2 regions of the Telluria sp. GW821-FHT07G12 genome follow, and region 2 is predicted to be linked to the other one. Evidence: predicted binding sites of a transcription regulator. Region 2 holds the regulator's gene; the other holds the start of a gene.
The links. The regulator FNR, encoded in region 2, switches genes on or off when oxygen is low (the NO sensors DNR and NnrR bind a similar motif). The targets are predictions, from matches to a motif close to TTGATNNNNATCAA.

Region 1 (7,116 bases), on a different contig from region 2:
CGTCCAGACCTTCGACGTGCGCGGCAGCGACGACCTCGGTCCGGGACACGAGCTGCGCTTCACCGTGGCCGGCACGCCGGGCGCGCGTGTGGAAGTCCAGATCGCCGGCACGTCCGGCATCTTCACGCTGCCGGAAGTGCGGCCGGGCCAGTATGACGGCGTGTACACGATCCGCCGCGGCGACAATATCGCACCGGACGCATCGGTGACCGCGACCATCAAGGCCAACGGCCGCTATTCGACCGCGACCCTGGGCCAGCCGCTGCTGGCGGGCGGACGCATGCCTGGCGACCGCATCGACGACCGCCGCGACGCACGCCGTGACGATCGCCGCGCCGACGACAGCCAGCGCGTGGCCCGCTCCTGCACGAGTTGCGCCACGGTGCAGTCGGTGAACGTGATCGAAGCCGACGCCGGCGCAGCCGGTACGCTGGGCGGCGCCGCGGTTGGCGGCCTGCTGGGCAACCAGGTGGGCAGCGGCAGCGGCCGCACGGCCGCGACCGTGGCCGGCGCCGTCGGCGGTGCGCTGGCAGGACGCGCGATCGAGCGCAACGCCCGCGCGCCGCGCTACGAAGTGGTGGTGCGCTATGAAAACGGCGCGACCCAGGCTATCCGTTACGACAACGACCCGGGCTTCCGCGTAGGCGAGCAAGTCCGCGTCGCCGATGGCGTGCTGACGCGGGACTGACCGATTCCAACGTCAGAAAGGACAAGCCGGCTCCGCAAGGGGCCGGCTTTTTTACGGCCGCTCCACGGCCCGCTCAGACCGTGGCCAGCACCGCGCCGTCGCCCGAGGATTCGGCGTCGGCCTTGTGCTTGGCGTTCTGCTTGGCGCGCGAGCGCGAGGGCGGCAGGCGGCGCAGGGTCTTGAGCGCTTCCGGATCCTTGATGCCGATGGTGCGCTGGTCGACGGTGATCAGGCCGATCTCGTTGAAGGCCGACAGCGTGCGGCTGACGGTTTCGAGGGTCAGGCCGAGGTAGCTGCCGATCTCGTGACGGGTCATGCGCAGGTTGAACAGCTTGCTCGAGTAGCCCATCGCGGCAAAGCGCTCGGCCAGCGAGATCAGGAAGCGGGCCACGCGGGCTTCCGCCGACAGGGCGCCGAGCATGCCGATCATGGCCTGTTCGCGCACCAGTTCGCGGCTCATCACACCGTACATCAGGTTCTCCAGCTCGGCATGCACCCTCCCCAGGGCAGTGAGCTTTTTGAACGGTACGAGGATCAGGTCGCAGTCGGACAGCGCGACGGCTTCCGAAGCGTAGTGGCGCGTGTGGATGCCGTCGACGCCGAGCATGTCGCCCTTCATCGGGAAGCTCAGCACCTGTTCGTTGCCGAATTCGTCGATCAGCACCGTTTTCAGGAAGCCGGAATTGACGATGTACAGGGTGTCGAAGGCCTGCCCGATCGTGTGCACGCGCTGGCCCGTCTTGAACTGCACGTGCTGGAACAGGAGTTCCTCGGTATTCATCGATACGGCGGCCGGGATATGGAGCAGGTCGCAGACCTCTTTCAGGTTGGACCACAGGCGACCCTGGCGCTGACGCCCGGCCTCCATCTGTGACGAGTGCAGGGTCGAAGGGGAGGCGTTACGCTGTTCTGACATTGGCTGGGACTGCATACTCATCTCCAGGTTTAGGAAAACAAGGTTTTAGAGCGCCTAACAAAACCTCCATGGCGGCGTTGCATCGTCTCGCCGTACTGACGTACTGTCTTCGACGATGCGCCTTGCCCTGAAGGTTTTCTTAGACGCTCTCAGGCGGCTCAATGCGGAGAATGGACCGCAAGCAAGTCGAAACGCTGAAGTCAGTATGCCAACACGAGTTCGGCATTCATATCAGCAACGGCTGAATGTGTAGGTAGGAAGGGGAGTCAGACTGTAGGATTATTCTTACTGACTGCTGCCGCTTCCGAGGGAGAGCGGGGCATATCCGTGTAGGATAGCTGCGGTGATGGGGCCGTCTCCTGGGTAGCACGCACAGGGCGTGGAAACCACAGTCAGGCCACGATGTCTAAGACGAATTAGGCTGCGCTCATGCTTTCATCGGCGCCAGCAGGCGGTGGGCCACGGCGTATTGCACCATTTCGGACAGCGAGGTCATGCCCATTTTCTGCATGATGCGCGTCTTGTGAGTGCTCACTGTCTTGACGGACAGGTGCAGGTTGTTGGCGATCTCGGTGATCGACTTCCCGCCCACTAATAAGGAGAAGACTTCGAACTCGCGGTCCGAGAGCTGCTTGTGCAGCAGCTGTTCGTTCGGCGCCATGATGTTCAGCGCCAGCTGCTCGGCCACTTCGGTACTGATATAAGGACGGCCCGAGGCCACCTTGCGGATCGCTCCGACCAGCTGGGTGCCGGCGCTCTCCTTGGTCAGGTAGCCCTGGGCGCCGGCGCGGATCGCGCGCACCGCGTACTGTTCTTCCTCGTGCATGGTGAGGATCAGGATCGCCAGCTTGGGCGCTTCGCTGCGGACCTGGCGGATCAGGTCGACGCCGCTGCGGCCGGGCATCGACAGGTCGAGCAGCAGCAGGTCGAAGCCGCCCTGGCGCACCAGCGACAGCACTTCGAAACCGTTGATGGCCTCGCCGACGATCTCGATGTCGAGCGCGCCGTCGAGGATGCGCTTGAGGCCTTCGCGCATGATGGTGTGGTCGTCAGCGATGACTATGCGAATCATAGGAGTTCCCCAGAATGCAATGCGGAGCAGAGACTACACGCTAGCACATTGCTAACAGATAATTGTATTTATTTGCCATGCAATTCCGCCGGCAGAAAGCACCGGCGGGACTGGAACAGATGGGCTCAAGTGCCGGGTTCACGGATCAGGCGGTGCACCAGCACGGGCTTGCTGGTCTGCGACAGCACTTTGTTCGTGACGCTACCGAGCAGCAACTGGCCCCATCCGCTGCGGCCGTGCGAACCCATGAAGATCAGGTCGCAGTGTTGTTGTTCTGCCACGTCGGCGATCTTCAGCGCCGCCGAGTCCGAGAATGCCGTCATGCAGGAATGCTTCAGCCCGGCCTGGTCCGCCGAACGCATGATCTTGCCCATGTACTCCTCACCCATGCGGCGCATCTGCGCCAGGTATTCCTCTTCGCTGGGGTAGGAAGGCGGGATGATTTCGACATACACCGGGTACTGGTACTCGGGGGCGACGAAGAGTGCGAGCACTTCGGCCCCCATCTGTTGCGCGAACTGGACGCCGGCGCAGGCGGTGTGCTGGGACACCGCGGAACCGTCGGTGGTGATCAGAATTTTCTGGTACATGGTGAGCCCTCCCTCACGTCACGTTACCTGCTTATTGTAGTCCTCCTGTTCATCCTCGGCAGATGGTAAATGCTTGATCTTGCTCAGTGATGTGTTTGCTTTCTGGCCCGAAAACATTGACTGACATAAATGCCGCGATAAAAAAATACAACACTTGCTTTGTGAAAATATTCAGAAACAGTTGGAAATGATGGTCGATTGACTAAGTTTACTGCGCCAATGAACAACGGTCCGTTTTCCGAGATTTACCTACGGCAACCACGCTGCTACACTCCCTGCAATACCCTTACCGTCAACGTATTGACGGCCGCAAGCACAGCACAGTACAGATCATCGCGACATTTACACATTATGGAGAAGCAGGGACTATGACCGACGCCGCTGACGATTTCGACGCATTATTCGAGGAAGTGGCAGCGCAGCGAGCCACCGCGCCCGCTCCGGCTCCGGCGCCCGAACCCGCCACCGGTGGCGACAGTGACGACACTGACGACCTCGAGGCCCTGTTCGACCAGGTGGCGTCAAGCGCCGCGCCCGCCGCCGCACCGGCTGCAGCCGCACCTGCGCCGGCCCCGGCCGCCGCAGCCACCGAAGCCACAGAAGATCCGGATGGACAGGTGATGTACGCCCGCCTGGGCAGCATCGTGCGCATCATGCACGACTCGCTGCGCGAACTGGGCTACGACAAGGCGCTCACCGAGGCGTCCTCGCAGATCGTGGACGCCCAGGACCGCCTGGAATACGTCGCCAGCCTGACCGAGCAGGCCGCCAACAAGGTGCTGAACACCCTGGACGACGGCATGCCGGCCCAGGACAAGCTGTCGAAACAGGCCAAGGACATGGAAGGCCGCTGGGCCGACCTGTTCGCCGGCAAGCTGTCGATCGAGCAGTTCAAGGCGCTGGCCGGCGACTCGCGCAGCTTCGCCCAGGCCGTGTCGGAAGCGACCGAAGCCGAGAAGGCGCGCCTGCTCGAAATCATGATGGCGCAGGACTTCCAGGACATCACCGGCCAGCTGATCAAGAAGGTCGTCAAGATCACCCAGACCGTCGAGAACGAGCTGGCCCAGCTGCTGCGCGACAGCGCCCCGGCCGACGTCAAGGAAAAGCTGGCGCAGAAGCAGGCCGTGCAGGAGCAGGAAAAGCCGGCCGAGCTGATGTCGGGCCCCTCGGTGCCGGCTGCGGCGCTGGACCAGGATAGTGTCGATGACCTTCTTGCCGATCTGGGATTCTAATGGATGAAATGCTCAAGGATTTCGTCATCGAGGCGTTGGATCTGGCGACCAACGTCGAGGAGCATTTGCTCCGCCTCGAACGCGATCCGGATAACAAGGAAACGCTGAACGCGGTGTTCCGCTCGTTCCACACCATCAAGGGTGGCGCGGGCTTCATGGGACTGCCCGCGCTGGTGACCGCCTGCCACCTGACGGAAAACCTGTTCGACGCGCTGCGCACCGGCGCGGCCCCGGTCACGCCCTCGGCGATCGAGGCGTCGCTGCAGGCATCCGGCTTCGTCGCCGACCAGCTCAACGACCTGAACAACGGCACCGCGCCGGAACAGCTGGCGCCGATGCCGGCCGACCTCGAGCGCTTGCTGAAGGATGCGATCGACGGCAAGGATGCCGCGCCGAAGGCTGCGCCTGCTGCTGCGCCGGCCCCCGCGCCCGCCGCAGCTGTCGCTGCACCGGTCGCCGCCGCCCCGGTTGCGGCACCGGCCGCCGCCGGCGCCGATGGCCTGGACTGGGAAGCGATGTACATGGCGGTAGTCCCGCCGGGCACCTACACGCCGGCCGCGGCCGCACAGGAAGCTGCCCCGGCCGCCGCGGTGGATGCGCCGGTGGCTGCTGCCGCTGCTGCGCCTGAAGCCGCGCCGGCCAAGCCGGGCTGGGACGGTGTCGAGCGCCGTGGCAACGAGAAGCCGGCGCCGGCCGCCGCCGCCAAGGCCGACGAGAGCATCCGTATCGACGCGGTCAAGCTGGACGCGCTGCTGGAAGTGGCGGGCGAATCGGTGCAGGCCGCGAACCAGGCCGCCGTGCTGCTGGAGCGCCTGTCGCAATTCAAGTTCGAAGGCCAGGCCGCCACCCTGATGGCGACCCTGACCGAGACCCTGGAGCGCGCGTCGCGCTACTCGGCCGAGCTGCAGCGCGCCACGCTGGCGACCCGCATGCAGCCGGTGGGCCGCCTGTTCCAGAAATTCCCGCGCCTGGTGCGCGAACTGGCCAAGGACCTGGGCAAGGAAGTCGAGCTGACCATCGAAGGCGCGGAGACCGAAGTCGACCGTGTGGTGGTGGACAGCCTGTACGATCCGCTGGTGCACATGCTGCGCAATGCGCTCGACCACGGCGTCGAAGGTCCGGAAGACCGCCTTGCCAACGGCAAGCCGGCCAAGGCCTACATCCTGCTGAAAGCCTGGCAGGAAGCCAACAGCGTCATGATCGTGCTGCAGGACGACGGCCGCGGCATGGACCCGTCCAAGCTGCGCAAGAAAGCGATGGAGAAGGGGCTCATCACCGAGCACCAGGCAACGTCCGACGACGAAGCCTACCAGCTGGTGTTCCTGCCGGGCTTCTCGACCAAGGAAGTGGCGTCGTCGGTGTCCGGCCGCGGCGTCGGCATGGACGTGGTCAAGACCGCCGTCGAGAAGAACCGCGGCGCGATCCGCATCGACTCGAACCTGGGCACGGGCACCAAGTTCTCGATCCGCCTGCCGATCGAACTGTCGATCGTGCCGACCATGCTGGTGTCCACCTCGGGCGCGCAACTGGCCCTGCCGATGGCGGTGGTCGAGCGCGTGGTCGAGCTGCCAGAGACCTTCATGCAGGTCGGCGGCGCCCCGGTGCTGAAGGACCAGGGCCGCCCGCTGCCGGTACGTTCGCTGGCGCTGTCGCTGGGCTACGAGGAATGCTCGGAGCGCGTCGGCATCGTCATCAATGCGCCGCAGCCCTACATCATCGCGGTGGAAGCGGTGGACGGCACGGCCGACCTGGTGATCAAGCCGATGACGGCGCTGCACGTCGAAGGCATCACCGGTACCGCGCGCTCCGCCGAAGGTTCGCTGGTGCTGGTCGTGGGCCTGTCCTTCCTGATGGATGGCTGCCGTTCCAGCGTGCGTCTGGCGGCATAAAAACCACAAAGCAACAAAGCCAAGAAAAGCCTGCACGGAAACGGTGCAGGCTTTTTTTATTTGCATTTTTGATTAACCATGCAAATAAAATTTGAATGCGCAGCAATCCATTGAAATAATCGTGCAAGCCGCCCGGGGTGACGCAGTGCACAAATATGGCATAATCAAAGACCACACTCGCATAAAGCGAGGGTTTGAATGGATTGGTCATGTTAAAAACGCTCTACGACAAACTCTGGGATTCGCATGTCGTGCGTGCCGATGCGGATGGCACCACCGTGCTGTATATCGACCGACACCTGGTCCATGAAGTGACCAGCCCGCAGGCCTTCGAAGGCCTGCGCGTGGCGGACCGCCCGCTATGGCGCACGTCCGCCAACCTTGCCGTAGCCGACCACAACGTGCCGACCACGGACCGCAGCCACGGCATCGCGGACCCGACCTCGCGCCTGCAGGTCGAGACCCTGGACGCGAATGCGAAGAGCTTCGGCGTCACCTACTTCAACATGAACGACAAGCGCCAGGGCATCGTCCACGTGATCGGCCCGGAGCAGGGCGCCACGCTGCCCGGCATGACCGTGGTCTGCGGCGACTCGCACACCTCGACCCACGGCGCCTTCGGCTGCCTGGCGCACGGCATCGGCACCTCGGAAGTCGAGCACGTGATGGCCACGCAGACCCTGCTGGCGAAGAAATCGAAATCGATGCTGGTGCAGGTCGACGGCGCGC
Region 2 (7,116 bases):
TGGCTCAGTTTCAGCCAGGCGTCTTCGAGGGCGAGACCCGCTTCGGCGAGGCCCTCGGCGTGGACAGGCTCGGCGTCGGCCAAGGCTTTCAAGAGGCCGGCGTTCGGCGGCGCCAGCATCAGGCGGGCAATCAGTGCGTAAAAATCGGCCCGCGCCTGGTCTTCATCAGACAAGGGTAAGGCAATCGTTTGTAAAGACGCGTTCTCCGGTGGCACTGAGCGGTTCTCCCGTTAGCAAATCTGCACCGAAAGTGTAGTACCAGGGAAGCTGAAGGGCGCGCACGCTTGAACTTTTTCGGCCCCCTCACCTCATGCCGGCCGCATGCATCAGCACCCGCAACAGCCAGGCGATGGCGCCCAGCGCCGCCACGCCCAGCATCCAGAGACCCAGCATCCAGCCCAGCCTGCGCATCCAAAGCGACTTCATCAGTGATAACCCTCGGTATCGACGACCTTGCCGCGGAACACGTAATAAGCCCAACCCGTATAGGCCAGGATCAGCGGCAGCACGATCAGCGTGCCGACCAGCGCGAAGCTCTGGGTGGCCGGCGGCGCGGCCGCCTCCCAGATCGTGATGAAGGGTGGGACGATGTGCGGCCAGATGCTGATCGCCATGCCCGTAAAGCCCAGCAGCACCAGCGCCAGCGCGGCGGCGAAGGGTTGCCAGGACGGACTGCGCTGCAGCGACCACAGCAGCCAGAAGGCGGCTGCCGCCACCAGCAAGGGCACCGGCGACAGGATCAGCAGGTTCGGGAAGCTGAACCAGCGCTCGGCCACCTGGTGCTGGGCTAGAGGCGTCCACACGCTGACCACGGCGATGGACGCCAGCAGCAGCCAGGTGAGGGGCCGCGCCAGCTTCAGCATGCGTTCATGCAGTTCGCCGCCGGTCTTCATCACCAGCCAGGTCGCGCCCAGCAGTGCATAGGCGATCATGACGCCGCCGCCGGACGCCAGCGGGAAAGGCGCGAACCAGTCCAGCGGCCCGCCCGCGTAGCTGCGTCCCGACACCGGAATCCCGGAAAGGAAGGCGCCCAGCGCCACGCCCTGGAAAAAGGCCGCCGCCATCGAACCGCAGATGAAAGCCAGGTCCCAGATCGGCCGTTCGCGGTCGTTGGCCTTGAAGCGGAATTCGAAGGCCACGCCGCGGAAGATCAGGCCGATCAGCATGAAGATCAGCGGCAGGTAGAGGCCGGGCAGGATCACCGCATAGGCCACCGGAAAGGCCGCCAGCAGCCCTTCCCCGCCCAGCACCAGCCAGGTCTCGTTGCCGTCCCAGATCGGCGCCACCGAGTTCATCATCGTGTCGCGGTCGCGCCTGGCCGGGACGAAGGGATAGAGCATGCCGATGCCGAGGTCGAAGCCGTCCAGCACCACGTACATGAAGACGGAGAAGAAGATGATGGCTGCCCAGACCGCGGTGATGTCGATGTCCATGCTCGTTCAGGTGATGTTGTCTTCGTTGGCCGAGGCCTCGGCTTCCGGCACCGACAAGGGCCGCGCCGGCGTGCGTCCCTGGCCCGGCCCGCCCCGCGCCGCGCGGGTGGTGTCGAAGGCTTGCGGCCCCTTGCGCACCAGGCGCAGCACGTAGGCGATGCCGACCCCGAACACGAACAGGTAGGCGGCCACGAACAGGGCCAGGCTCAAGGCAAGCGGCCCGGCGGAGATTTTCGAGGCGCCATCCGCCGTGCGCAGCACGCCATAGACGATCCAGGGCTGGCGCCCGACCTCGGTGGTGATCCAGCCGGCCAGCACTGCCAGCAGGCCCGCCGGGCCCATCCACATCGCCATTGTCAGGAAGCCGCGGCTGTCGTACAGCCGCTTTTTTAGCCGCAGCCACAGGCTCCAGGCGCCCAGCGCGATCATCAGCAGGCCCAGGCCGACCATCGTGCGGAAGCTCCAGAAAAGAATCAGCGAGTTGGGCCGCTCGTTCTTCGGGAATTCCTTCAGACCCTTGATCTGGCCGCCCCAGGTGTGGGTCAGGATCCAGCTGCCGACGCGGGGGATGCCGACGGCCAGCCTGGTCTCCTCGTCCTTCATCGACGGGATGCCGAACAGCAGCAGCGGCAGCGGCTTGTTCCCTTCGTTTTCCCAGTGTCCCTCGAGCGCCGCGATCTTGGCAGGCTGGTGCTGCAGTGTGTTCAGGCCGTGCATGTCCCCGACCACGGCCTGGATGGGCGCGACGATCAGCACCATCCACATCGCCATCGACAGCATGGTGCGCACCGCTTCATTGCCACGTCCCTTCAGCAAATGCCAGGCGGCCGATCCGCCCACGAACAGCGCCGTCGACAGGAACGCGGCGATCGACATGTGCACCAGCCGGTACGGGAAGGAAGGATTGAAGATGATCTTGAGCCAGTCGACCGGCACCATGCGACCCTCGACGATGGCATAGCCCTGCGGCGTCTGCATCCAGCTGTTGGAGCCGAGAATCCAGGTGGCGGAGATCAGCGTGCCGAGCGCGACCATGCAGGTGGCGAGGAAATGCAGGCCGGGCCCGACCTTGGTCCAGCCGAACAGCATCACACCCAGGAAGCCGGCTTCGAGGAAGAAGGCGGTCAGCACCTCATAGGCCAGCAGCGGCCCGGTGATGGCGCCGGCGTATTCGGAGAAATAGCTCCAGTTGGTGCCAAACTGGTAAGCCATCACGATGCCGGAGACCACGCCCATGCCGAAGGTCACGGCAAAGATCTTCAGCCAGAAGTGATACAGGTCGACAAAGACCTGGCGCTTGGTCTTCAGCCAGCACAGCTCGAGCACGGCCAGGTAGCTTGCCAGGCCGATAGTGATGGCCGGAAACAGGATGTGGAACGACATCGTGAACGCGAACTGCAGGCGCGCCAGGTCCAATGCCGCCAAGCCGAACATGTGAGCTCCCCTTATTGTTGTGTGCCGAATCTAGCACGCGCGGGGGTGCGCACGATTGCCAGGGTGGCAAGGCTGGTCCGGGATCAAAATGCGACAGAGTGTGAACAGGACATTAAAGCTCAGCCTGATGGCGGCCCGCTCCTTGAACAGCACCCGTATAATCACGGACATTCACACCCTTCGCCCGCCTACCCGATGATCCAGGCCATCAGCTTCCCCAATGACGACAAGCCGCTGAACGTGCAGACCCTGAAGGCCAGCTGCGTGGCCTGCAGCATGCACCAGCTCTGCCTGCCGATGGGCCTGGAAGATGCGGACATCGAGCGCCTCGACAAGATCATCGGCCGCCGCCGCCGGGTGGCGCGCGACGAGCACCTGTACCGCAAGGACGACCCATTCCGCAACCTGTACGCGGTGCGCTTCGGGCATTTCAAGACTTACCAGATCAACGCGGCCGGCGAGACCCAGATCACCGGCTTCCAGATGGCCGGCGAATTGCTCGGCATGGATGCGATCAGCAGCGAACGCCACCATTGCGATGCCGTCGCGCTCGAGGACAGCGAAGTCTGCGAGATCCCCTTCGCCAATCTGGAAGACCTGTTCGGCCAGGTGCCCACCCTGCTGCGCCACTTCCACCGCATGATGAGCAGCGAGATCACGCGCGAGCAGAACGCGATGCTGCTGCTCGGCAATATGCGGGCGGAGCAGCGTTTCGCCGTTTTCCTGGTCAACAAGTCGGCCCGCTACGCCGCGCGCGGCTATTCGCCGACCCAGTTCGCCCTGCGCATGTCGCGCGAAGACATCGGCAACTACCTGGGATTGACGATCGAGAGCATCAGCCGCTTGCTGTCGCGTTTCAAAAAGATGGGCTTGCTGGCCATCGACAAGCGCGAGGTGACCCTGCTCGATCCGGCGCGCCTGAAGGCGCTGGCGGCCGGGACCGAGCAGTGCAGTCCGATGGCCTGATCAGGGCTGTTTCAGCTTTCCAATGACGCTCGCCACCTTGGTGGTGATGACGTCGACGGCCGGGCCGTTCGCGCCGTGCGGCAGGATGACGTCGGCGTGGCGCTTGGTCGGTTCGATGAATTGCTTGTGCATCGGACGCACTGTTTCCAGGTACTGGTTGACGATGCTGTCCGTCGTGCGGCCGCGCTCGGAGATATCCCTTTGCATGCGGCGGATGAAACGCACGTCCGGCGCCGTGTCGACGAAAATCTTCAGCGACATCATCTTGCGCAAGTCCGCGTCGTACAAGGCGAACAGGCCTTCGATCACGATCACCGGCGCCGGCTTGACCGGAATGGTCTTGCTGGAGCGGTTGTCGATCGTGAAGTCGTATTCCGGCATCTGGATCGTTTCGCCATTACGCAGGGCCTGGACATGCTGCACCATCAGCGCCCAGTCGAAGGCGTCCGGATGGTCGTAATTCTGCTTGCGGCGGACTTCGGGGGTGAGGTCGGACTGGTCGTTGTAGTAGTCGTCCTGCATCACGACCGAGACCATTTCGGCGCCGAAGGACGCCAGCACCTGCTGGGTCACCGTCGATTTGCCGCTGCCGCTACCGCCGGCGACACCGATGACAAAGGGTTGGAAGGAAATCTGGTTCATCCCCGAATGATACCGGAGCGGCGCGCGAACCGACAGGGGGATGGCCCCGAGTCAGCCTTCCAGGTACAGCTTTTCGGTCGCATTCCTCAACTCGGCATGGGGCAGGAACTGGTCCGAGATGGTAAGAATTGCATGCATCCCTGATCCTGAACTATTTGCTGTTGTGGTGATCTTACCAAGCTATATAAGGAGATGATCATGAAAACAATGCAAGTCCTTCTCATCAGCAGCATGATTAGCTTGTCCCTGGCAGCATGCAGCGCGACAGGCAGCCGCGACAGCGACATGAGCGGCAGCTCGGCAACGGGTTCGACGGCAAGCGGCTCCGCCTCCAGCAGCACGACGGAAGGCAACGCGATGGGTACCACCGGCAGCGGCCAGAGCGGCGCCGCGGGTTCGCCCGCCACCGGCAGCCCGGGTACGGTGGGTGCTTCGGGCCAGGGCGCCGGCGCAACGTCGACGACCCCGCCAACCACCCCGCCTAGCACCCCGCCAACCGACACGCCGCCGGCAGACCGGCGTTAAGTGGCGACGCATCGCGCTTGCCCGGCTGCCATGGCGGACACCGCCAGGCCGGGCAGCGATCGCCGGCTGCGTCGGCGAACCTGGCGGAGAAAGATGATGTCCAGACCCGTTGCAGTAAGTTATTTGGATCGGTCAATCGAAGAACACGGGATGCGGCGACATGGAATGCTCGGGCGCGGCAGCAACATGGGGAACGCCTTATATGCAATCGACTACGACCAGTTACCGCCCGAAGCCCGTAAGACCATCGGGCTGATCGTGACCGACGGGCCATTTCCTTACCCGGGGAAAGATGGTGACTTCTTTGGGAACAGTTTTGGCGATCTGCCGAGCGGCAGGTACCTCGAGTACACGGTCCCGACGCCCGGACTCAAGCATCGGGGCAAACGACGAATCGTCGCCAGGTGTACCACCACCCAGCTTTTCTTCACCGCATGCCATTACGAGCGAGTCCAGGTTCGCGGAGGAACGAAAGCCGAGCGAGACGAAGAACGTGAGAATGCCACTTATGCCATTGATGAGGAGTGGAGAAACGGGTTCTACATCATTACCGGCATGTCACCAGGTCTGAGGCAAGCTGTCGATGAAGCGGTGAAGTCGAAGGCCAAGCAACACGCAACTTAGCCCCCAAATCTTAACAATGGACGGAAGTCGGGATCGAAGCCTCGTTCAGCGCTTCGACCCCGGTGCTCAGTCGATACTGATCTCCTTGCGATTATCCCGCGACACCCGGTCGATCATCTTGTTGTAAGGATCGACGCCAACTTCGAAAGGCCGCTCCTTCACCGTCACGGTCAGCACCGGATTGGCCCCGGACAGCACGCGCTTCTCCAGCAACAGCACCTTCTCGTCCGCCTCCTTGGCCCCCTTGGCGCGCGCAAACACGCCGATCTCCACCGGCTCGTCGTAGGCGCGCGGAGTCTCCTTGCCCTTGCCGTCGGCCTGCATCTTCGCCAGGTGCAGCTTCATGGTCACGTCCCACTGGCCGTCGGCGCGCTTCTTCGCGCTCGCCTCAGTCACCCGGTTGTCGTAGAAGACGATCTTTTCGAACAGGTCGGTGATGAGCGCCTGCTTGTCCGCCGGCGCTTCGGCGCGGATATACGACACCAGCTCGGCCGAGGTCGTGAACGGCGACTCCTGGTAGCCCTTGTCCTGGAGGAAGCGCTTCAGCGCGCGGTTCAGGGCCTCTTCGCCGATCTCGTCGCGCAGGCGGTAGAAGATCAGGCTGCCCTTGCGGTAGTGGATGTACTGCTGGTTTTCCACGCGCATCAGCGGCAGTTCTTCGATGGCTTCGCTGCCGCGCGAGCTGAGGTAGCGGTCCAGCTCATAGCGCAGGAAGCGGCGCATCTGGTGGCGGCCGTATTCCTTCTCCATGACCATCAGCGCCGAATACTGCGACAGCGATTCGATCAGCATGCTCGAGCCCTGCACGTTGGCGGCGGTGACCTGGTGACCCCACCACTGGTGCGCCATTTCGTGGGCCGTCACGTAGAAGACGTAGTCGATGGCTTCCTTGTCGCGCAGGTCGGCGATGAAGCCGATCGCTTCCGAGAACGGGATCGTGTTCGCGAACGACTGCGCAAAGCTGGCGTAGTTCGGGAACTCCAGGATGCGCACCTGCTTGTGCTGGTAAGGCGTGAACTGGGTCGTGTAGTAGTCCAGCGCCTTTTGCGTGGCCTCGATCATGCGGTCCACGTTGTAGCGGTGCTTGGGATCGTGGTAAATCTCGATCGGGATGCCGTGCCAGTCGCCCTTCTTGACCTGCCAGTTGGCCGACAGGTAGGCGAAGAAAGGCATCATCTTCTGGTCCATCTTGTACTGGAAGTAGTTGCGGCCGTTCTCCTTCCACGACTTCTGCAGGTAGCCAGGCGCCAGCGCGATCTGGTCGCCGCTGGTCGAGACGGTCGTCTCGAAGTTGATCCAGTCCGCGTCGGCGCCGAACATCGTATTGGCGCGCGCTGCCTGGTCTTCCAGCTTGGCCATGCGCTCCGGTTCGCCCAGGCCGCGCTTGCGGCGCTCGTTACGGTCCTGCAGCTCCTGGTCGCGCTGGTAGCCGATCAGCGGGAAGAAGGCGCGGTTGTTGAAGAAAGTGCCGTTGTAGTTGATCGTGTCGGCC

Region 1: the regulator FNR is predicted to act here: its motif matches at 3,383-3,396, upstream of AC07PE_RS02305 (universal stress protein).

What each region holds. Positions count from the first base shown of each region.
Region 1 is NZ_JBWKQA010000001.1:471,489-478,604, reverse strand. It holds gene AC07PE_RS02320 (glycine zipper 2TM domain-containing protein) at 1-688, shown strand, start outside; gene AC07PE_RS02315 (Crp/Fnr family transcriptional regulator) at 762-1,556, opposite strand; gene AC07PE_RS02310 (response regulator) at 2,032-2,676, opposite strand; gene AC07PE_RS02305 (universal stress protein) at 2,802-3,266, opposite strand; gene AC07PE_RS02300 (protein phosphatase CheZ) at 3,635-4,498, shown strand; gene AC07PE_RS02295 (chemotaxis protein CheA) at 4,498-6,387, shown strand; gene leuC (3-isopropylmalate dehydratase large subunit) at 6,597-7,116, shown strand, end outside.
Region 2 is NZ_JBWKQA010000002.1:192,706-199,821, reverse strand. It holds gene AC07PE_RS09180 (TorD/DmsD family molecular chaperone) at 1-173, opposite strand, end outside; gene AC07PE_RS09175 (DUF2474 domain-containing protein) at 304-426, opposite strand; gene cydB (cytochrome d ubiquinol oxidase subunit II) at 426-1,433, opposite strand; gene AC07PE_RS09165 (cytochrome ubiquinol oxidase subunit I) at 1,440-2,867, opposite strand; gene fnr (fumarate/nitrate reduction transcriptional regulator Fnr) at 3,063-3,833, shown strand; gene udk (uridine kinase) at 3,834-4,475, opposite strand; gene AC07PE_RS09150 (hypothetical protein) at 4,674-5,000, shown strand; gene AC07PE_RS09145 (ribonuclease domain-containing protein) at 5,097-5,624, shown strand; gene AC07PE_RS09140 (M1 family aminopeptidase) at 5,691-7,116, opposite strand, start outside.